3 regions of the Priestia sp. LL-8 genome follow, and region 3 is predicted to be linked to each of the others. Evidence: riboswitches for the same ligand, from Rfam matches in the RefSeq annotation. Region 3 holds a riboswitch; each other region holds the start of a gene.
The links. Region 3 has a riboswitch for S-adenosylmethionine ahead of mtnW (2,3-diketo-5-methylthiopentyl-1-phosphate enolase). Riboswitches for the same ligand answer to the same signal wherever they lie in the genome.
Positions count from the first base shown of each region.

Region 1: another riboswitch for S-adenosylmethionine. It lies ahead of U9R83_RS10935 (Na+/H+ antiporter NhaC family protein); the one in region 3 lies ahead of mtnW (2,3-diketo-5-methylthiopentyl-1-phosphate enolase).
Region 2: another riboswitch for S-adenosylmethionine. It lies ahead of U9R83_RS24945 (methionine ABC transporter ATP-binding protein); the one in region 3 lies ahead of mtnW (2,3-diketo-5-methylthiopentyl-1-phosphate enolase).

Region 1 is NZ_JAZAQH010000001.1:2,152,595-2,160,337, reverse strand. Features, by position in the region: gene splB (spore photoproduct lyase) at 79-1,107, opposite strand; gene U9R83_RS10950 (transcriptional regulator SplA domain-containing protein) at 1,218-1,466, opposite strand; gene U9R83_RS10945 (LacI family DNA-binding transcriptional regulator) at 1,552-2,511, opposite strand; gene U9R83_RS10940 (hypothetical protein) at 2,636-2,764, shown strand; gene U9R83_RS10935 (Na+/H+ antiporter NhaC family protein) at 3,039-4,349, opposite strand; SAM riboswitch class I at 4,435-4,541, opposite strand; gene U9R83_RS10930 (ABC transporter permease) at 4,643-5,410, opposite strand; gene U9R83_RS10925 (ABC transporter ATP-binding protein) at 5,403-6,314, opposite strand; gene U9R83_RS10920 (YtoQ family protein) at 6,485-6,925, shown strand; gene U9R83_RS10915 (Ger(x)C family spore germination protein) at 7,081-7,743, opposite strand, start outside.
Region 2 is NZ_JAZAQH010000001.1:4,760,696-4,768,438, forward strand. Features, by position in the region: gene sufD (Fe-S cluster assembly protein SufD) at 1-332, opposite strand, end outside; gene sufC (Fe-S cluster assembly ATPase SufC) at 350-1,135, opposite strand; gene U9R83_RS24930 (carboxymuconolactone decarboxylase family protein) at 1,374-1,739, opposite strand; gene U9R83_RS24935 (MetQ/NlpA family ABC transporter substrate-binding protein) at 1,863-2,699, opposite strand; gene U9R83_RS24940 (methionine ABC transporter permease) at 2,717-3,385, opposite strand; gene U9R83_RS24945 (methionine ABC transporter ATP-binding protein) at 3,378-4,403, opposite strand; SAM riboswitch class I at 4,535-4,642, opposite strand; gene U9R83_RS24950 (thioredoxin family protein) at 4,823-5,122, opposite strand; gene U9R83_RS24955 (toprim domain-containing protein) at 5,137-5,487, opposite strand; gene U9R83_RS24960 (YusG family protein) at 5,669-5,914, opposite strand; gene gcvH (glycine cleavage system protein GcvH) at 5,994-6,377, opposite strand; gene U9R83_RS24970 (arsenate reductase family protein) at 6,513-6,869, opposite strand; gene U9R83_RS24975 (acyl-CoA dehydrogenase family protein) at 6,985-7,743, opposite strand, start outside.
Region 3 is NZ_JAZAQH010000001.1:1,247,580-1,255,322, reverse strand. Features, by position in the region: gene U9R83_RS06340 (sugar ABC transporter ATP-binding protein) at 1-1,424, opposite strand, end outside; gene U9R83_RS06335 (sugar ABC transporter substrate-binding protein) at 1,441-2,517, opposite strand; gene U9R83_RS06330 (1,2-dihydroxy-3-keto-5-methylthiopentene dioxygenase) at 2,640-3,155, opposite strand; gene U9R83_RS06325 (methylthioribulose 1-phosphate dehydratase) at 3,171-3,809, opposite strand; gene U9R83_RS06320 (2-hydroxy-3-keto-5-methylthiopentenyl-1-phosphate phosphatase) at 3,806-4,471, opposite strand; gene mtnW (2,3-diketo-5-methylthiopentyl-1-phosphate enolase) at 4,468-5,712, opposite strand; SAM riboswitch class I at 5,793-5,899, opposite strand; gene U9R83_RS06310 (pyridoxal phosphate-dependent aminotransferase) at 6,030-7,202, opposite strand; gene U9R83_RS06305 (carbon-nitrogen family hydrolase) at 7,314-7,743, shown strand, end outside.

The DNA.
Region 1 (7,743 bases), 910 kb from region 3:
ATTTATTTTTTTACATTAAAAATTGAAAAGTTATTTTGACTAAGGTGTCAGAATAACTTTTCAATTACTGTAGAATAATTACGTAAAATATTCGATTTTTGCATTTGGAAAATACTGATCAATGTAATATTCTAATGTTTCTCTTAATTCTTGTTCTTCATCTTTTGCGTATACATACTTTCCAATTCCGTAACGCCCCCATTTGTAGCGGCGCTCCTCTTCATTCATCTCAAGCTTCGTTTTTGGATAATTTTTCTCAATTACCCGCTTGGCCGGCTTGGTAAAGCGATGCTGAATCATTTCAAACGTAATATCATCTCTTGACTCCTCAGGTATAGAGGCGTCAAGCTTTTCAAACAGCTGACGGTACCCCTCTTGCCAACCTTCATGAATGTAAATAGGGGCCACAATAAAACCAAGTGGATATCCGGCTTTTGCGACTTTATTAGCAGCTTCAATCCGGTAATCGAGAGGAGATGTACCAGGTTCAAAGTTTTTTATAACATAATCTGCATTTATGCTAAAGCGAAAGCGCGTGCGACCATTATGTTTAGCATCCAATAAATGATCCACGTGATGAAACTTAGTCACAAAGCGCAGTTGACCTAGTTCACTTTCTCCAAAATATTCAATCGCGCGCTTTAATGAATGTGTTAAATGGTCAATTCCTACGATGTCAGATGTACAAGCCGCTTCAAATCGCGTTATTTGAGGGGCTCTTTCCTGCATATATTGTTCTGCTTGACCTAATATTTCTTCAACATTCACGTACGTGCGAATATATGGTTTGCTTCCCATTGTTGTCTGCAAATAACAATAGTGACAGTGCCCCATACACCCTGTTGCAAACGGTATTGCATATTCAGCTGACGGTTTAGATGTATCAAATTTTAACGTTTTACGCACACCAACTACTAAAGTCGACTTGGCATTGCGGTATTTTTGTAAATCATTTTTTCCCGGTATATTACGCACTTGATTATGAGAAGTTGTTTGACGAATCTCAATTCCCATCTTCTCAAATTTTTCTTTTAATTGAACACCAAGCGGGTACTCCATTGCCCCTGGCTCAATGTATACTAATTGAGGTACAAAAGGTTTTATCATCATGTACACTTCCTTTTTTCTAATACTAATAGCGTTTGAAAAACAAAAAGACTCTATCCTTGGTAATTATTTTTTACACAAAAAAGCTCTCTGTTTAAGAGAGCCTTGCGTCAGTCATATTGTTCATAATCAAATATCTTGTTATACATTTTCTCTGCTTCGTCATACGTTGAATACACCGCATCATCTTCAGCTAACAAATGATAAGACTCATGTAAAAAAAGCGCTTTTTCGCCTTTGTTTTCAGGATGTTCAACAATTTCAGCTTGATTGATATTGGCAACATTTGCTGTATGAGGATTTCGATAAATAACAAATACTTGATCTCCCACTTGATATTCTTTTTTCTCCACGATCATCATCCTTTTCTTCTTACTTTACTCGTATGATGTCCGCTTTTGCTCATTTTATCCGGTAAAAACACCTCATAACGTCATCAAGAATTTATACGCTTTTACGCTCAATAAACCGAAAAGGAAGCTCAATTTTTTGAGGATCCTTGCTCCCGACTAGTTTAAAAAGCGTTTCGCCCATTTCTTTAAGAGGAAGTTCGATCGTTGTGATTTGTAAATAAGAAGAAAGCGGATGATTATCAAAACCAATGATAGCTAAATCGCCTGGAACTGACATACCAGCTTGTTCGCACTGAGCTTTTATACCAATAGCGACTTGATCGTTTGTTACTAAAAGCGCCTGAGGCCGATTTTTCATCTGCACTAGTTTTTCCACCACTTTTTCACCATCTGTCACGTTCAAACAGCCTTGAAAAACCCATTCCGGATGATAAGACTGATTTATTCTTTCTACATATTCTTTGTATGCTTGCTGCCGCTGCTGACTATTTGTACCCGTCATTCTTCCAATACAGTAGCCAATATCCTTATATCCTTTTTCTTTTAAATACAGGAGCGCATGCTTAAAAGCTGCATAATGATCAACGTATACGGAGCGAATAGAACGATTTTGTACGTTTTCGCACACGGCTATCGGCCCGTACTGCTGATAATATTCAATCGCGCTCCAGCTGCTTGCTCTAGAACAAATAATCACTCCATCAACTTGCTTTGTTTTTAGCATATGAAGCGCTTGTTCTTCTTTTTTTACATCATAGTTCGTCTGACAAATAACAAGCTGATACTGCTTTTCTAACGCTTGAGATGCCACCCCTTCTAAAAGCAGACTAAAATACGGATGATTAATAAAAGGCAGTACGACGGCAATCATATTTGTTTTCCCTTTTGATAAGTGAACGGCATTAATATTTTGTTCGTAATTAAGTTCTTGAATCACTTCTTCCACCAGTCGGCGCTTTTCTTCTTTTACATACGGATGATTATTTAACACCCGTGACACGGTCGAAACAGATACACCAGCTTTTTTTGCGATATCTCGGATATTTGTCATGTTTTCACCTTTTTCTCTTGCGCTGAAACGCGTTTCATACTTTATTCTCATTATAAAGTGAAGCGGCAATAAGCTAAACCCGTTACAATCATCTTTTTATTCATTTATACAAGGAGGTCATGTCATGGGTATTTTATTATTTATTTTATTATGCGGAATTGAAATCGGAGGAGCGGCTTATGCACTTAAACAAAATGAGACGATTTGGAAGGAATTAGGTGAAGAAAAACCGACTGATTTTTTCAAGCAGTAAAAAAAGAGGTTGAGACATAACGAAATGAATCCAATCTCAAGACGAACAACTAGTATACATGAGCTGAACCGCTTGTGACACTCCAGTTGATTTCCGTGCAAGACTTTGCTGTCCGCGGGAGTCTTCGCCTTGCCCTCTAATCAACTGCTAGAAGGACCTACACACATGAAACCTGCGTTTAACACAACAAAAAAAACGAACCACTAATCAAACATCTTGATCAATGGTTCGTTTTTCACTTCATCTAAAATACTTTCGTTCCAGCCTCTTTAGATTAAGCAGCCTCTTTAGATGATTTTGATTTTTTATTTAAACGTGGAAAGCCAATTACAATCGCAATGATACCGCAAACCGCTGTTAACATTGGATAGAATGTAAATGGAATAATCTCAATCGGTGAAACTTTAGCAAATCCTGCTGCTAGAAGCATTTGTGCACCGTAAGGGATAAGCCCTTGAACGCTGCATGAAAACAAGTCGAGCAGACTGGCTGATTTACGATTATCAATTGAATACTTATCAGAGATTTCTTTCGCTAACGGACCTGCTGTAATAATTGAAATCGTGTTATTAGCCGTGGCTAAATTAGTTAAACTTACCAATCCAGCGATACTGAATTCTCCGCCTTTTTTTGTTTGAATGCGTCGTGTTAATAAGTTCAATAAGAACTGAATACCGCCGTTATAGCGAATGAGTTCAACCATTCCGCCAATTAAAAGAGATAAAATAATTAATTCCGACATTCCGCCAATACCTTCTGTCACAGTTTTAGCAAGAGAAGAAAGCGTGTAGCTTCCGTCAGCTAATCCAATCACGCCGGCTAATACAATTCCTCCGGTTAAAATGCTTAATACGTTTGCACCAAATATGGCAGCAACTAGTACGCCGACATAAGGCAAGATTTTAAACCAGCTAAAATCTTTAATTTCTACTGATGATGTATTGCCTAGCGTCATTACAAGTAATAAAACTACCGTAACAATCGCTGCAGGAAGTACGATAAAAAAGTTTACTTTTAATTTATCTGACATATTTGTTTTTTGCGTACGAACTGCTGCAATGGTCGTATCAGAGATTACGGATAAATTATCTCCAAACATTGCACCACCAACAACGGCAGCAATTGCCAATGTAATGGATACATGCGCCTGCTCACTGATTCCTACAGCGATAGGCCCTAATGCAGCGATTGTTCCCATTGACGTTCCCATCGAAATTGAAATGAATGCGCCAATAACAAAGATTCCGACTACCACTAAGCTTTGCGGAAGAACAGACAGAGCTAAGTTTACCGTTGAATCAACAGCTCCCATGCCTTTAGCGACTTGAGAAAAAGCACCTGCTAAAATAAAAATAAGTACCATAATAATGATATCAGGATGCCCTGCTCCTTTAGCAAATCGTTCCACTTTTACATTAAGTGAATCTTTGCGGTTCATAGCCAGCGCCACAATGGCTGCAATGATAATGGCTACTAATACAGGCAGCTTATAAAAATCTCCCGTTATGATTCCTGATCCGACAAACAGGACTAAAAAGACGCCCAGCGGTAACAGCGCCCAGCCGTTTCCTTTTTGTTGTTCCATTCTTAACACCTCTTGTTTACGTAATAAAAAAAGACCTCTTCTTATTGATAAGAAGAGGTCTCTTATTTGTATCATAAGATTACCCTTCTCATCTTCCAAACGAAACATCGTCTGCTGGATTTGGCACCGCACTGCGTACAGCCAGTTGCCGAGACATCATAGGGCCAGTCCCTCCGTCTCTCTTGATAAGAAGTTTATAGTTGTTTTAAAAATAGTCTTTCACTACTGTAATCTCTTTTTATTTAATTGTCAAATGCTATTTTAGAAAAATATATAGTGTGAAAATTCCCACATCAATTAGCTACGTCTCGTTTTAAAAACGCCACCCAAGCTACGCCCATGAAGAAGACAAAGTGTGCAACTAAGATGAAGATTGAAAATGGAATTGTCATGCCGTCAAACATCGTCTTCATTCCGTCCATATACTGCACAAAGTTTGTGTTGGCGAACAGTAAAAATTTCCCCCACCATAAACCAAACTGTGATACTATCCCAGTTACTGCTTTCGCCCCGATACTTACGACAATAGCTAGACTTGAAGCAAGCGCACTGTTTCTAAATAAAGACGACAGCATGAATGCGAACGTCATCATCATAAACGTTTCCATATACGCACTGTCATACGTAAGCGTAATGTTTTTAAGCAGCTGTGCATCTCCTTCTAGACTGGTAAATCCAAAGAACAATGCTCCCCATACAAACGAAAAAAGTAAATAGCTCAGTAAGTAATACAAGCTAATTAAAATGAGCGTTATGTACTTGGACGTTAAAATCGTTGAGCGTCTAGCTGGACGAATTAAAAGAAGCTTAATGGTACCTGCTTCAAACTCTTTTGCAACCATTGACCCTCCAACAGCAAGCGCGAAAAATTGAACGAGAATCAGCATACCTGAACTAAATGACAGGAAGTTCAAAATGTTGTCTTCTGTTCCTGCACTGTTTGCTACTTTTTTCATTAAAAGAGCCATACAAAGAGTTAAAATGCCGATTGTAATAAACGTGATTTTTGTACTTCTTTTGTGAAACCATTTCATGTGTTCATTTTGAATTAGCTTAAGCATGGTGCTCTCCTTCCGTAACGGACATAAACGAATCTTCAAGCGTCTCATACACAGGGGTAATTCGGTAGACTAAAATATCGCTGTCCACTAATTTTTTATTCACAGCTGGAATTTGCTCTTTTACAATCGCCACGTCGATACTATGTGATCTCACCGTTACTTCAAATTCTTGTGATAAAAGATCCGTTGCTTTTTGTGCATCAGACACTTCAAATTCTACGTACATTCCTTGATCTTGACGATTTGGAGATAGATCTTGAATAGCTTTTAACTCGCCGTTTTGAATAATACCAACGCGGTCACATAGTGCTTCTACCTCTTTTAATAAGTGGCTCGCGATTAAAATTGAAATTCCTTCTTCCCTGCAAAGCGTTTGTAAATATGTACGAAATTCTCTCATTCCCGCTGGGTCTAGACCGTTTGTTGGCTCGTCTAGTAAAAGCAATGCAGGTTTATGTAAAATAGCTTGAGCTACTCCTAAACGCTGTCTCATCCCAAGAGAATACGTCTTCACTTTTGCATGAATGCTGTTTTCAAGTTTTACTAAAGCAATCACTTCATCCAAGCGTTCTGATGTGATCCCTTCATGCATATTCGCAAAGTGTTTTAAATTTTGATAGCCCGTCAGATAATCATAGAACTCAGGGTTTTCAATAATCGCTCCAATTGATTTCATAGCTGATGTAAACTGTTCCTTTAAAGGAAAGCCGTTAACGGTAATCGTTCCCTCTGTTTCTTTAATGAGTCCTACGACGGTACGAATTAGCGTTGTCTTTCCAGAGCCATTCGGACCAAGCAACCCGAAAATCTCACCGCGCTCAACCGATAAGGATACATCATGCAAAATGGTTTTCTTCCCAATTACTTTACTGACATGATCTACTTGTAGCACTGTTTCTGTCATCATGTACATCCTTTCTTTAATTAGCAATACGCCTTCTATTGTTTCTCTTTTTTAACTATTTGTCTACTATAACCTTATTTTTGGAAAAGTAGCTCATTCAAATCATTCGTATTATCCGCTTACATTTGATAAAATAAAACAAACTTTAGTTAGAGGAGGACTCCTACATAATGAACTTAACCGTATACCTTGCCGGGCAAATTCACGATAACTGGCGAGACGAAATTAAAAACCAAGCAGAACAATTAAACCTTCCCCTTACCTTTGTCGGTCCGATGACAGACCATGACCGCTCCGACAACATTGGAGAAGAAATTTTAGGAAAACAGCCTAACGCTGTCTTAAAAGATGAAGCTGCTTCTCAAATTAATAATTTACGTACGCAGGTGCTCCTTAAAAAATCTGATGTGGTTATTGCTTTATTTGGCGAAAAATACAAGCAGTGGAACAGCGCAATGGATGCGGCAACAGCCATTGCATTAGATAAACCGCTAATTTTGGTTCGCCCAGAAAAACTGCATCACCCGCTTAAAGAACTATCAAACAAAGCGCAAGTTGTAGTCGAAACGCCAGAACAAGCTCTTCAAGCATTGGCTTATATTTTTGAATAACAAATAAGAGCTGTCGGTTCTGGACAGCTCTTATTTGTTATTTATCCCTCAAGTTCCTTACTAGGGGGAAATATTTTTTTTAGAAAGCTCTAAGATTATTCCTTTGAGTTTCTTTCATTTTCAGCATCAAAACAAGCAAAATTGTACTTAACTACTCATTTTTGTGATCCTGACGTTCCATAATCTTTAATCATTAATTTCACATCATAGTTAATTGGAACTTCACTAAACGTTTGATCCCAATTATCTTTAACTCTCATCCATACTCTGGGCCTTTTAATTCTCAATTGATTTCCGAACCCGGCCACATCGACTTTATATTCTTTTTGTATTTTTTCTACCGTGGTTCTTACTAGGTGCTCCACTTTTTTTTCTGAGTTTTTTTGCACCTTCTGTAAAAATTGATTTTTCAAAGGATCTCCTGAGGCTACCCAATTTTCAGATAGCCTTCCTTCTGATTCAATATGCACATTGAAGGAGATGTTATTTCCTTTCACATGAGGTTCAATACGACTTTTCATAGATTCTATTTCATATACAATCATCTGACCGGTCTTTTTATCAAAGCTTTTTACTAGCCCGCCTTTCCCTTTTCCTGTGATCCAAGTTAGACCATCTACCTCTTCTTCATTTAAAAAACCAATCATTTTATTTGTTTTCCCTTTAATAACGGCCGCACCAGCAAATTTGATTTCCCCATTTGCTGATAATACATTTTGCAATAAAAAACTAGTCCCTGATTGAATGTTGCTCTCTAATTTAATGAGCGACGTAGGAGGTAAAATTCTTGTCGTTCGATACGCATTTTCCACCATTCC
Region 2 (7,743 bases), 3.5 Mb from region 3:
TGAGACTTTAGCTCTTCTGTTAATGTTGAATATGCAGCTGTTTGGTCACGCTGAACATATAGATTTTTAACAGCTTCTGTATCAATCAGTGCTTTAACCACTTCTGGAAGCTCGTCTACAGATGAGATTGTGCTTGCCTGTGAAGTGTGCTTGTCAAATGCAGTAAAGTTCCATTTCGAAATGTTTGTTTTATCTGGCTTTGGAAGTGCAAGATCTTCTGCTTTCGCAAGAGCTTGTAAGCGAAGATCTAGCAGCCAACTTGGTTCATTAGCTTCTTTTGAAAAGCTGCTGATGTACTCTTGATCAAATGGTAATTTCGTATCAATAGTCATAGAGATCCTCCTAACTCTTAAGCTTCTTGCTCTACAGTTTCGTCTTCAATACCTAATTCTTGTTTGATCCAGTCATAACCTTCTGCCTCTAGACGCTGTGCTAATTCTGGTCCGCCTGATTTTACAACGCGACCTTGCATCATAACGTGAACTTTATCTGGTGTAATGTAGTTTAGTAAACGTTGGTAGTGAGTAATCATTAAGCAACCAAACTCGCTGCCGCGCAGTTCATTAATACCTTTTGATACAACTTTTAACGCATCGATATCTAAACCAGAGTCGATTTCATCTAAAATTGCAATTCCTGGTTGAAGCATCATTAATTGAAGAATTTCATTACGCTTCTTCTCACCGCCAGAGAAACCTTCGTTTAGGTAACGCTGAGCCATGTCTTGATCCATTTCTAAGAAGTCCATGTTTTTGTCTAATTGACGGATGAATTTCATTAGTGAAATTTCTTCGCCTTCTTCACGACGAGCATTAATTGCTGAACGTAAGAAGTCAGCATTTGTTACCCCGCTGATTTCACTTGGATATTGCATCGCTAGGAATAGACCTGCACGAGCGCGTTCATCTACTTCCATCTCAAGTACATCTTCGCCGTCTAGCGTGATGCTTCCTTGTGTAACCTCGTATTTAGGATGTCCCATGATTGCTGAAGATAATGTTGATTTACCAGTACCGTTTGGTCCCATGATTGCATGGATTTCGCCGCCCTTAACTTCTAAATTAACACCTTTTAAAATTTCTTTACCTTCAATTGCAACATGAAGATCTTTAATTGTTAAAGTTGACCCTGCCATATTAAAACCTCCAGTTATAGACGTATATAGTAAAAAACGATATACCTATATCTTTTTAATTATTCTCATTTTATTCTCATTACAATCTTATAACAAATGAAAACTTATAGCAACCTTTTGACCCAAAAGGTTTTAAACCATTATGTACGTTTTTTAAGACTAAATCCACTCATAAAAAAGTTGCCTTAAAAGACTCGATAGAGCCTTCTAAGACAAGCTTTTTACCCGCTTTATTTACTTAGTGCGTGTGGCTAGTCAGTTCTGAAACACACTCTTGGACAAGCGTAACGGACTGACTCATCGCTGCGCCTCCGCCAAATGCCGCTGATACTCCGCATGCTTCTAAAATTTCTTGCTCAGTTGCACCTTGATCAATGCAGCCTTTTGTATGATAAATCATACAGTACTCGTCTTGAGCTACTACGCTGATTCCTAGCGCGATTAACTGCTTTTCTTTTTTAGAAAGAGAACCTTCTCCAAAACATGCTTCAGTAAACGCATTAAACGTTTTTGTTACTTCCGGCAATTTTTCGCTAAATTTCCCAACACCCATTTTATAATCATGAAGTGCTTGCTCAGTTGAATGACGTGCTTCTTGCTGCATAACGTCAGCTCCCATCATCAGTAAAGTTTTCACGGTTAGTATGCGTGAGAAAAATAAGAGTTATTCGTTTTGACGCATACAAAAAAAAGCACTTGCCCAGAGTGGGCAAGCGCTTTTCTTCTATTATTTATTTACCGGCAATACTCCGCCTTTGTATTTTTCTTTAATGTAGTCTTGAATTTCTTTAGAGTGAAGAACTTTCACTAAAGCTTTCACTGTATCTTTATTTTCGTCACCTTTGTGAACCGTAATGATGTTTGCATATGGGTTATTTTCTTTGCTTTCCACTGCGATTGGATCTTTTACTGGATCTAAACCAGCATCGATAGCATAGTTAGCATTGATAACAACAGCGTCACCTTCATTGTTTTTGTACATTTGAGGTAACAATCCGCCTTCAACATCGGCTTTAAATTTTAAATTCTTAGGGTTTTCCACAATATCTTTAATTTGTGCGTCTGTTTTCTTTACGCCTGGTTTTAATTTGATCACGCCAGCTTTTTCAAAAATCGATAAAATACGTCCTTGCTCTGCTACTGCATCACGCATAATAACTGTGCCGTTTTTCGGAAGATCTTTTAAGCTTTTGTATTTTTTAGAGTAGATACCAATTGGTTCAATGTGAATGGCACCGGCACTTACAAAATCATACCCTTTTTCACCTTTATGATCTTTTAGCACTGAATTCATATAAGGAACGTGCTGGAAATAGTTTGCATCAATTTCATTGTTTGCAAGAGCTGTGTTCGGTAAGATGTAATCTTGGAATTTTTTAATTTCTAAGTCAATTCCTTGTTTTTCTAAAATCGGTTTTGCTTGTTCTAAAATTTCAGCATGAGGCGTATTAGATGCACCCACGACAATTTTCTTTTCATCTTTCGATCCATTGTTAGATCCACATGCAGCTAATCCTACTACTAGCGCAGATGTTAATGCTAAAGCTGAAAGCCATTTCTTCATAATAAATAGTCCTCCCTTTATCTTTTATCAATTTTTGCAGTAATCGCATCTCCAATAAGTTGGATAATAAATACAATAATCAAAATTAAGATCGTAGCGGCTAGCGTTACGTCATTATGACTGCGCTGGAATCCTTCTAAATATGCAAGGTTTCCAAGACCTCCAGCTCCAATCACACCCGCCATTGCCGTATAACCGACTAACGCAATGGTTGTTACTGTCAAACCGGAAATCAAAGCTGGCAGCGATTCAGGTAACAGCACTTTAAAGATAATAGTGCTTGTTGTTGCCCCCATTGATTTAGCAGCTTCAATAACACCTTTATCAATTTCACGCAGACCAATTTCTACAAGACGCGCGTAGAATGGTGCTGCTCCAACAATTAAAGCAGGTAACGCTGCGTTAGCGCCTAAAATACTTCCTACCAACGCTTTGGTAAATGGAATCAGTAAAACAATTAAAATAATGAATGGAATGGAACGAAAAATATTTACAACTGCTGACACAATGGCATATAAAGGTTTGTTTTGCCAAAGCTGTCCTTTGGACGTTAAAAATAAAAGCAACCCCAATAAAATACCTAGAACAAACGTGGCTATAACTGAAATAGCCGTCATATATAGTGTTTCATTTGTCGCTTGAATAAAATCATCTAAAATAACGTTTGGAAATAGTTTCTCAAGCATTTGTCATTACCTCCACTTCTACCTGCTGCTCATGAATGTATGCAATGACTTTTTCAACTTCTGTTAATTCTCCGTCTAAATGAACGAACAACGTTCCGTATGAACCTGTTTGTGTATGAGAAATCTTTCCTTGCAAAATATTAATCGTTACATCAAACTGTTTTAAAATCGTTGTAATGAGCGGTTGCTCTGCTTTTCCGCCAACAAACGTCAGCTGAATAATTTGCCCGCTTGGATATAGCTCTTTTACTTGTTCAATTGTTTCAAACGTTTCTTCTGGTTCAGAAATCTGTTGAACGAATCGTTTTGTAATCGGCTGCTTAGGTTTTCTGAATACTTCTAGCACTTGTCCTTCTTCTACCACTGCTCCATTTTCCATAACGGCTACTCGATGACAAATTTTACGAATGACGTGCATTTCATGAGTAATCAATACGATGGTCAACCCAAGCTTTTCATTAATATCTACTAACAGATCTAAAATGGAATCTGTCGTTTGTGGATCAAGCGCTGATGTTGCTTCATCACACAGCAATACTTTTGGATTATTCGCTAGCGCTCGAGCAATCCCAACACGCTGTTTTTGTCCACCGCTAAGCTGTGATGGATAAGCATCTTCACGCCCTTCAAGTCCGACCAGCTTAATGAGCTCGTCTACTCGTTTCATTCTTTTTTCTTTTGAAATCCCTGCTATTTCTAACGGAAAGGCAATATTTTCTCTCACCGTACGTGACCACAAGATATTAAAGTGCTGAAATACCATACTAATTTCTTGTCTAGCTTTTCTGAGTTTTCCGCCTTTAATTTTTCCAATATCATTACCTGCTACTTCGACCGTTCCTGTCGTTGGTGTTTCTAATCCATTTAGCAAGCGAATTAAAGAGCTTTTCCCCGCTCCGCTGTAACCAATAATTCCGTAAATTTCACCTTGGTTAACGGTTAGATTCACATTGTCAACAGCTGTTACTCGACCGCTTTTAGCCTGATAAATTTTTGTAACGTCTGTTAATGTAATCATATTTCTTCACCTTCTTTAGTAAAAACTTGATTATGTTAGGTTGCCCTATAGAATGAAAAAGCCGTAAAACATTTTTCCCCATCAAAAAAGCCTCTCTGCGCATGACAGAAAGGCTCGATATTTAATCCTTTCTCTCATCTTTCAAAGCGCATAGCTTTGCAGGAATTGGCACCATTTCAGTTAGTCTGACGGTTGCCGGGTTTCACAGGGCTCAGTCCCTCCACCTCTCTTGATAAGAGTTCGCAACAATTATTTTGTTTTTGGGAAATATTCATTCATTTATGAACATTCATGAGTGTGATTTTAGCATGTGTCAGATAGGCTGTCAACAGATTTTACCCTTGGGATAATATCCCAAGATTTCAACAGCCCCAACGGTTCGCTCTCTTTCCATTTCTTCATTTTAAACAAACGTTTGATTATCGAAGTTCTTCAAGCACGTGCTCGATGGAATGAAACGCATAAAGTTTTTTTATCATTTCGCCATTTTTCACTTCAATCAAACAAGGTACACTTTCAATGGAAAATAACTCTGCTTTTGAAGGCATATAATTTAAATTGCTCATTCCGATGGTTACATCCGGCAGCATCGCTTCTGCCACGGTTAACATTTTTTTTGCCAGCTGACACGTTCCGCAAAAAGGCGTATGGAAAAAGATAAAGGCTCTTTCTCCTTCTTTTAACTGATCATCAAGCTGTTTTTCGCTCCATTCTTGCATGTTGCTCATTCCTTTTATGTTAAAAATTCTGCATTAACATCGATATTGGCACTCAGTAATACTGTTGCTATGTGATGTCTAGGGGCGGCAGCAACTTCTCGGTACATTTTATCAATATATAAATGCTCTGCTTCCGGAAGCTCTCGTTTAAATTGTTTTCTCAGCTTATTCCCTGAATCATCAGAGTCAACGAGTATGTATACCTCTTTGTTAAACGTACAGTCAATAATTTCATCCAGCTTTGATAAACTAATCGTACCGTTTGTACAAATAATTTCAATTGGTTCTCGAATGATATCTTGAATACGCTTTTTATCTGATTTTCCTTCGACAATAATTACTTTTTCAATTTCAATTAGCCCCATTTTCATCACCCGTAATCGTCAGTTGTATAGTAACATCATTTCTTTATGCTATACAATATTCGTTAATGTATCACAGTTCACCTGTTTTTTAAAAGAAATTTGCAAGAAAGAACTCTTTTAAAAGGCAGTTTAGGCCATATTATTTCCATAAAACAAGAAAAACAGCGGCAGTTGCCACTGTTTAGCACCATCCTGCTTCTTCGTCGCAGTCTGTATATTTTTGCGTTTCACCTTGTTTTTGTACGTCCGCATATTGATAGAACTTATTATTTTCTTGCGAATATCCTTCTTCAAAGCGGTATTCATTGCCGCTTGTCCCATAACTAACTTCACCAATTGGCTGCTTATCAACATATAATTTCATACCGCCGTCATGAAATTTAGCTGTAACGCGATCTGTAACGTCCATTTTTTGTTTTTCAAACATAAAAAGACACTCCTTTAGCTTGTTTACTAATAGAGTGTCCAGTCAAAAACTTTTCATAAAGACAATTTATGGAGGAGTATTATCCTTCGTTTGTCATTTCTTCGTATTGCTCTGCTGTCATCAGCTTGTCTACTTGAGAAGCATCAGATGGTTTGATTGTAATCATCCATGCTTCTTCGTATGGAGATTCATTAACAAGTTCAGGGCTATCGCCTAAGTTGTCGTTTACTGCTACAACTTCACCGCTAATTGGTGCATAAAGCTCAGAAACTGTTTTTACTGATTCAACGCTACCAAACGGCTCGTCAGCTTCTACTGTTGCTCCTACTTCTGGCAGTTCAACGAATACGATGTCTCCAAGCTCAGCCTGAGCGAAATGTGTAATACCTACGCGGACAACGTCTCCTTCTGTTTTTACCCATTCATGCTCTTCAGAATAACGCAAATCTTTTGGTGTACTCATCTTAATCCCTCCAAAATATGTATCGTAATTTGTTTATATAAAAAGCGCCTTCAACGTGGAGAACACTTTCTACAACCTAAAATAACTTCCTATTAACAGTGTAACGTAAAAGGTAAAAATTTTCTATTTGAAAACTTACTTCCACACGTTCTCAAACTGCTCTTCTTTGAAACCAAGCGTTACTTTTTGTCCATCTGTTAGCAGCGGACGCTTAATTAACATGCCATCTGATGCAAGAATCGATAGAAGTTCATCTTCACTCGCACTGCTTACTTTATCTTTCAGTCCTAATTCGCGATATTTTTTACCGCTTGTATTAAAGAATTTTTTTAATTCTAAACCGCTGTTCTGATAATAAGACTGCAGCTGCTCTTTTGTTGGCGGTTTTTCTACAATATGAATTTCTTCATACGCTACTCCGTTATCATCCAGCCACTTCTTTGCTTTTCGGCACGTGCCACACTTTGGATATGAATAAAAAAACAATGACATTTCGTCAACCACCCTTTATTTTAAGCTTTTTTCGTATTTTAACACATCCTTTATCATTTACCTAGATAGAGGCTTCTTAAACAAAAAGGAGCTCGTAAAACGAGCTCCTTTTTTCTTAAACTGTGAACTTCTCTACTTCTAGAAGTGTTTTTGCAATCTCGCGCTTTACGCTAATTACATTAATTGGTGTATAGCGAGTTAACTTACGAAGAGACGAAAGCATAACTCTAAGCGTATCACCTTGTTCAACGCCAATTAACGTTTCTTTTGCATCTGCTTCGATTCGATTAAATGCTTCTTGGCAGAATACTTGCGTATATTTTACTTTTAAGCTGTTTTGATCTACTCCTGTTTTGGAAATGGCTTTTTCAGTACGTAAAACAGTGGATTCCATTGCATATACGTTACTAATCATATCGGAAATATTAACGAGAATTTCTTGTTCTTTCTCTAATTCTTTACCGTATTTCTGTGCAGCTAGACCTAAAAGCAAGAGCGCAATTTTCTTCCCATTTTGCACAAGCATTTTTTCTTGATCTAACGGCTCATTCCCTACTTCCTGCGGCATAAGCATCATCAATTCTTCTTGAAGCGTTTGTGCTTTTTGAAGCAGCGGAAGCTCTCCTTTTAGCGCTTTGCGTAAATATGTGCCTGGTACTAAGAGACGATTAATTTCATTTGTTCCTTCAAAAATACGGTTAATGCGGGAATCACGATACAGGCGCTCGATTTCATACTCACTCATAAAACCATAGCCTCCGTGAAGCTGCACCCCTTCATCTACGATATAGTCAAGAGATTCCGTTGCAAACACTTTATTTAATGAGCATTCAATGGCATATTCAGCAATCGAAGCGGCAATTTGCTTTCCGTC
Region 3 (7,743 bases):
CCGTTGTACATAACATAAATTCGATCCGCTACCCCTAGCAGCTCCTCGAATTCACAGGTTGCATAAACAACTCCTTTTTGCTGTGACACAAGATTTGTAATTAAATCAAATATCTCTCGCTTGGAGCCTACATCGACCCCTTTAGTTGGCTCATCGAACAACAGTACGTCAGAGTCCGTAACAAGCCATTTTCCGATTGCTACTTTCTGCTGATTTCCACCGCTTAACGTTCCAACTGACTGCTCGATAGAATGAGACTTTACGCCAACTTGCCCAGTCGTTTTCTGCGCTTTTTCTTTGATCTTTCCTCGCTTTAGAAACGAATAATTTGTAAAGCGGGACAGACTTGGCAAAACTAAGTTATCCGCAATCGATTCTTGAACAAAAATCCCTTCTTTTCTTCGTTCTTCAGGAACAAGAGAAAGACCTTGTGCAATATAATAATACGGCTGCTTATTCAACTTTAATTTCTTGCCTTTTAACCGAACGCTGCCGCTCACATATTGCTCTAAACCAAATAGACTTCGGCAAAGCTCCGTTTTTCCTGCTCCCACAAGCCCTGCAATACCGACTACCTCTCCTTCTTTTACATGAAAAGAGATATTCGAAAGACGCCCTGGAAGAGATAATGCTTCTACGTGTAAAAGTTCGTTTCCAACTTCTATTGATTTTTTGACCCACTGCTTTACAGAAGACGTTCCTAGCATAAGCGTAATCACGTTTTCAATTGATGTATGTGAAGTTTCTTTTGTAGCTACATAGCGTCCGTCCTTTAAAACCGTTAAGCGGTCGCAAATATCAACCACTTCTTGAAGGCGATGTGAAATATAAATAATGCCTACTCCGCTTTTCTTCAGCTCTCTCATCACAGAAAACAATTGTTTCGTCTCTTCCACACTAAGAGGTGCGGTTGGTTCATCCAAAATTAAATAATCAACATTCTGTACAATTGCACGTGCAATAAGCACCTGCTGTTTTTCTGATAGAGTTAGATCAACGACATTTTTTTTAACGGATAAAGAAGAACCAAGTAAAGAAAGAGCTTCTTCCGCTTTCTTATAAATAGATTTCCAGTTTACAAATGCCTTACTTTTATTAGAAGCCTGTACGTCTAACACAATGTTTTCAGCTACTGACAGCGAAGGAATCAGCGCTACATCGACTTCTTGGTGTACAATGCCGATGCCGTGACTCTTCGCTTCTTTAGGAGAAGAAATAGAGATTTCTCCTCCGTCTTTGTAGATCTTTCCCTCGTACTCGTCGTAAGCTCCGCACAATATTTTCATCAACGTACTTTTACCGGCACCATTGGCTCCCAATAAAGCATGAATTTCCCCTTTTTGAACAGTAAAATCAACTTTGTTCAGCGCTTGAAAAGAACCAAAGTTTTTTGTAATGTTCTTCATTGAAAGCTCGTTCGTCATGTCTGTCCCTCCACTTCTACTCTTTTTTGCCCCATTCTTCTACGTACTGACTAAGCTGATCCATATTAATCGTTTGATTAGGCAAGTCAGTTTGTTTGACTAAAACCGGATCAAAGGAATAATAACGAGGAATCTCTTGACCGGAAATCTTTTTAAGAAGCAGATCAACTTGCTTTTCTCCTACTGAAGCTGGATTTACGGCAGCAGACGCTTTCCACGGGCTGTTTTTTGCCTGCATCATTTGCAGATCTTCATCAGATAAGTCTACTCCGTATACTTTAATCTCGTCTCGTCCTGCTTCTTTAATCGCTCTTGTGACTCCTTTTGCAAATTCGTCCCATGGCGCCCAAACGGCCGCAATGTCTCCTTTATTTGGATACTGCTTCAATACGGCTGCCATTTTATTTTGGGTGTCTAGAGAGGTGTTGTCCGTTGCGCTTCCGAACGTGGCAATTTGTTTTACATCTGGATAGCGATTCATCATAATTTTATAAATGCTGTCGCGCTTTTCCATCGGTGCAAAGCCTCCAACAAATGCATATACAATATTTCCTTTTCCATTAATGTCCTGCATCATTTGTTTCAGACCCTGCAGCGCAAGCATATAATCGTCTTGATCGATGGTTGTAACGCCTTCTACTTTTAATTCTACGTCTGTTGCAATAACGGGAATTCCTTTTGCAATCGCGCGCTTCACGCCAGGTTCAAGGGTTTCAGCCCGGCCGTGGTCAATCATAATGCCGTCAACATTTTGGTTAATAGCCGTGTCTAAATAAGCCGCCATTTTAGATTGATCATTGTTCGAATCAGAAACGGATAGCTGTACTCCTGCTTTTTTAGCCGCTTTTGTCACACCTGTTATGTACTGAGCAGCGTGAGTGCCTGATGTAAATTCAGAAATAAGCGCAATTTTTGTATCTTTCGTAACCTTTTTTCCTTCTTGCTGTACAGGCTTAGCAGAAGCCGCTTGCTGCTCTGGAGCTGCCTGTGCTTTCTCGTTTAGACTTGGCTGTTCTTTCGTGCAGGCAGCCAGCGCAAAAACTAGAAGCACGAGCAAAGTAAGTGGCCACAGCATTTTTTTACTCTTTTTCATGGTGTTCCTCCCATTAAACTTATTATTCATATAAAAATAGTTAGTTTTATAATAATCCAAAGAATACCCCGCTTTTAGATGTAAAAGCGGGGTGATCATGACCTATGCTTTACAAGTAGTTGTTATGCGTAAATAGGTACCCATCCTTCAGTTGTCACGAAAATTCGGACAGCGACTACTTTACGATCTTCCATTAATGTAAAGTAATGAAGAATGTTTTCTGGTACTGAAATTAAATCGCCCGGCTCTAATTCAACATCAAAAAATTCGCCGTCTTTTCCTTGAATCACAAAGATTCCATGACCGCTTACAATAAAGCGAACTTCGTCATCTGTATGAATATGCTTGCGCTGAAAGTTTTTTAACAATTCATCAATATTTGGTGTAGATTCCGATAGCGAGATAACATCTTGCGCTTTATAGCCGCGGCGTTCAGAAATATCTTTAATATCCTCACCAAAAGCGTTTAAAATTTCTGTTTTTTCTTCATCAGTTAAATCATATTTTTCACGAAGATTTTCTGGAAGTTTTGTAATGTCCCAATTTTCATAAATAACTTCATTGTTTGCCAGAAAAGCTGATACTTCCTCTTGAGTTTCAATTCTTTTATTGTTTACATGTAAGCGAATTTGCGCCATTGTTGTTTCCTCCTTTTATAAATGCACCTTTGGCTTAATGCCTTTAAGTGATAGTAATTTCACATGGTAGCTAAATAGAAATTCGTAGGCTTCTAGCGCTTTTTTTGTTTCAAACGCATTTTTCCCCCATACCGTAATCCCGTGGTTACGAATTAAAATCGCGCCTTGATCGCCTTTTATATGGTGAGAAAACTCTTCTGCTAGTGTCGGAATATCCGAGTAATTCGGAATAATCGGAACAGTAATTTCCGCATCTTCCTCCCAAATACCCAGTGCCTTAATAATTTCTTGGCCTTTGAATGAAATAAGCCCTTCATCTCCGTACAGTTCAGAGATCACGTTGTTGTCGATTGTATGTACATGAAGACTGCACCCAGCATTCGTTAACTCGTAAATCTTAACGTGTAAAAGCGTTTCAGCAGAAGGCTTTAAATGCGTTTCTTCTGCAGGTTTTCCATGTTGATCAACTAATAAAAAATCTTCATTTGTACGTTTTCTTTTGTCTTTTCCACTTGCTGATACAAAGAAAGTTGTCGGATTTTGGTCCACTTTAATTGCTAAGTTTCCGCTTGTACCGAAGAACCAATCGCGTTCTGCCAACTCATCTTTTATATCCGCAAGCTCATGCAACCTTTGCTGAGCCATGATACTCATGCTTTCACCTCTTCTGTTAATTCTTGTAAATGATGAATGACATCATAAAAAGTAGAAAAAGGACGATACGGTAGAGATAGCTCTTCGCATTTTTCAATTAAAAAGTCACGTGCAATGACAGTGTCAGCTAATTTGGCAGCCTGCAAATCCGTAATTGAATCGCCAATAACAACCGTATGATCTCTTTCATCTGCAAAATTGCGAATAATCGTTGGCTTACAGCAGCCGCAGTCATTTGTACACTGTTTATCACATGTATGAGGCCACGTAATGGAAATATGCTCACCAGAAAAATCAGATCCGTTGCAGTAGAGCATTTCCTCTGCAACTCGATTTCCCAAAAGCGGTTTTACAAAAAAGTCAATTCCTCCGCTTACAATATAAAGCGGAATATGATGCTCTTTTGTATAGGCAATAAAATCATCAAATCCATCTCGAATAGCAGACGTCTTTAAAATATAAGAAATAATATCTTCCTTTAATTCCACGGGGAGTAAGGCAAACATTTGCCCTACTCCTTCTTGAATAGAAACGCGCTGTGCTAGCACGTCATCTTTAATACTTTCCCACTCCGGAGGAGCAAATTGTTTCATAATAGCAATAATGTTATCGCTATTTGTGATTGTTCCATCAAAGTCACAAAAGATTTTTAACGATGTCATGCTTTCACCTCTACTGTTCCCCATAGTTGCAAAGCTTTTTGCAACTCTTTTGATTCTTCCGCTTTTTCGGCTAGTGTTTGATGAGAGAGTACTGCATCTATCGCCGCACGGAATGCTTTTCCTCCTCCGATAGCGCCGTCTGGATGACCGTGAACTCCGCCTCCTGCATTAATAATGCTGTCGATTCCAAAGTCCTTCACAAGCTGCGGTACCATTCCAGGATGAATTCCTGCTGAAGGAACCGGGAAAGTCTGCTTATATTTGTACACAGGACGCGTTAATTCGTAGGCAATGCCTGTCGTATCTTCAAGAGAAAGCGCTACGCTTCCGTATGGTGATGGAAACAGTGAGAAATCCGCTCCGGCTAAGCGCAATAGTTTTCCAAGCAGTAATGAATTTGAAAAACCGTAAAACTCTGATGGCGTAAGCGCTCCGCTAACAGCTGGGTGTGCCATAATCGGCAGGTTAATTTCATCATCTTCTCGAAGTGCCTGCAGTACGTCTAACCCGTAAGCAAATACGTTGAATAAAAGAGCATCGGCTCCTAGCTCAGCTGCTTTTCTCGCTTTTTCTTTTAATTCAAACGTTCGTCCCGTTAAATTAACAGCATACAGCGTGCGGTGTCCCGTTTTTTCGTATACTTCATTCAGTACTTTTTTCCCTTCTGTAACGCGAGCTTCAAAAGGTGTTCGTTCACTATCAAACAAAATCTCGTCGTCTTTAACCAAATCCACTCCGCCAAGCGCTTGCTCACGCAGCTGAGTTGTTAAGTACGTCATATCTCTTCCAATCACGCCTTTAAAAATACTCATCACAAGCGGACGGTCATAAACGCCTAGTTTCTCTCGGATACCTTCTATTCCAAAGCGCGGTCCTGGGAATTCAGCTAATAATTCATCAGGAAAATCCAAGTCTAATAATTTCACTTTTCCATCAAGTGATAGTTTTCCGAAAACCGTAACTAAAATAGCCGGTAAATCTCTTGAAAAATTGGCAGTTGGATAAGCAATTTTGACAATAGCCTGCTTAACCTCTCCGCCTAAATATCCGTTAACACGTTCGCAATCTTGAAGCTCAGTTACGGATACGACGCGCCCTTTATGCTTTTGAAGCTGCTGCTGATCTAAAAGCGGCAGATCTGTCCATGAGCCGACGGTTAGTCCTAAAGCGATACCTTCCGCTTTTTTATGAAAATTTCCTTTATTGTCATGTAGTAAGTAGCTTGCAACGATTTCACTCATTATGCTAAAAACTCCCTTGCTGTTTAATATCGTTAATAAAAAAAACCTCTTCTGTGATTAAGAAGAGGCTTTCGTTGCTCTTCTTATCTCTCAGCTGCTGCTGCAAGAATTAGCACCGTGCTTAACATGCGTTAAGTCGGTTGCCGGGCTTCATCGGGCTAGTCCCTCCACCTACTCTTAATAAGAAAGTTGCTATTTATTTAAATTTAATTCGTAGATTATATACTAAATAAAAAATACCGCTAGGATTTATCGGTTATTAATCTCGTTAACTTCTTACATATTAAGCCAACTCAAAAAGGATTGTCAATGCGTTTTTAAAATAAATTTAATTTTTTTATTCGAGATACAGCTTCTCTCATGCGCTCTTCATCCGTCAGCAGTCCTACGCGCACATAGCCTTCACCATATGTTCCGAATCCTACTCCAGGTGCCACTACAACGTGGGCTTTTTCAAGAAGTAAATCTGAAAATTGTTCAGAAGTATATCCTCCAGGAACTTTTAGCCATGCAAAAAAGGAGCCCGCTGGAGATGTAACGTTCCAACCAATTTCTTGAAGCCCTTGAATAAATGTATTGCGTCTAGATTCATAGCGCTTAACTAAATCATTCACACATTGTTGAGATTCTAACAGAGCTACGGCGGCTGCCTCTTGAATCGCCCCAAAGAGACTGACATACATATGATCTTGAAGAAGATTAATAGCTTCTACTACACTTTCATTTCCTACAGCAAATCCAACTCGCCATCCCGCCATGTTATACGTTTTAGAAAGAGTATAAATTTCAATTCCCGTCTCTTTTGCACCAGGAGTCTGTAAAAAGCTGATTGGCTTTTTACCATCAAATCCAATTGCTCCGTAGGCAAAGTCGTGTACCACACAAATATCGTGCTTGGCAGCAAACGCCACGGTGTTTTCAAAAAATTCTGCCGTTGCCACTGCACCAGTAGGATTATTCGGATAGTTTAAAAACATGAGCTTTGCCTGTTCTTTAGCACTTTCACTTATCTCTTCGTATACGGGTAGAAAATGATTTTCAGCCGTGAGCGGCATCACTTCCATCTTGGCTTTTGCAAGCTCTACTCCAGACCAGTAATCAGGATATCCAGGATCCGGAACCAGCACTGTATCTCCAGGGTTTAATAAGCACTGCGGGATTTCAACAAGTCCACCCTTCCCGCCAAACAAAATAGCTACTTCTTTTTCGGGATCCACATCAACCCCGTATTCTCGCTTATAAAAAGTCGCAACGGCCTCTTTCAAAAACTGATGCCCCCGAAATGGAGAATATTTATGATGCATAGGATTAGCACTTGCTTTTTGCAGTGTTTCTACAATATGTGAAGGAGTAGGCTGATCAGGATTTCCCTGCCCTAAGTTAATAACGTCGTGCCCTTGGGCCATTACTTTTCCTACCTTGCCTACAAGTGATGCAAAAAATTGTTTTGGTAAACTTTTCAATAGTTCCGATTGCTCAAATTGTTTCATCATCGCACACCTTCTCAAAAAATTCTTGAAATTCTAGTCACAAATAATATATTGTAATACTCAACTTGTAAAGTCATTTTTTTCAACTACTAAAAAAGGACGGATGATAAAGTGAGTGTAAAAATTACGTGTTTGCAACTTGATATTGCGTTTGGAAACCCAACTAAAAACCGAAAATATATTCAACAAAAAATGACAGAAGCGCTGCAAGAAAAACCTGATATCCTGGTGCTTCCTGAGCTATGGGATACAGCTTATGATTTGACGCGACTAGACGAAATTGCAGATGATGAAGGACAGCAGGCCAAGCAATTAATCTCTCAGTTTGCCAAAACGAACGAAGTAAATATTGTGGCAGGTTCGATCGCGAAAAAAACAGAGCAAGGCGTCACGAATACAATGTATATTTTTGACCGAAAAGGTCGTGAAGTATCACAATACAGTAAACTGCACTTGTTTAAATTAATGGATGAGCACCTCTATCTAGAAGCAGGAACGGCAAAAAATCTTTTTACACTTGAACAGTCTTTATGCGCAGGAG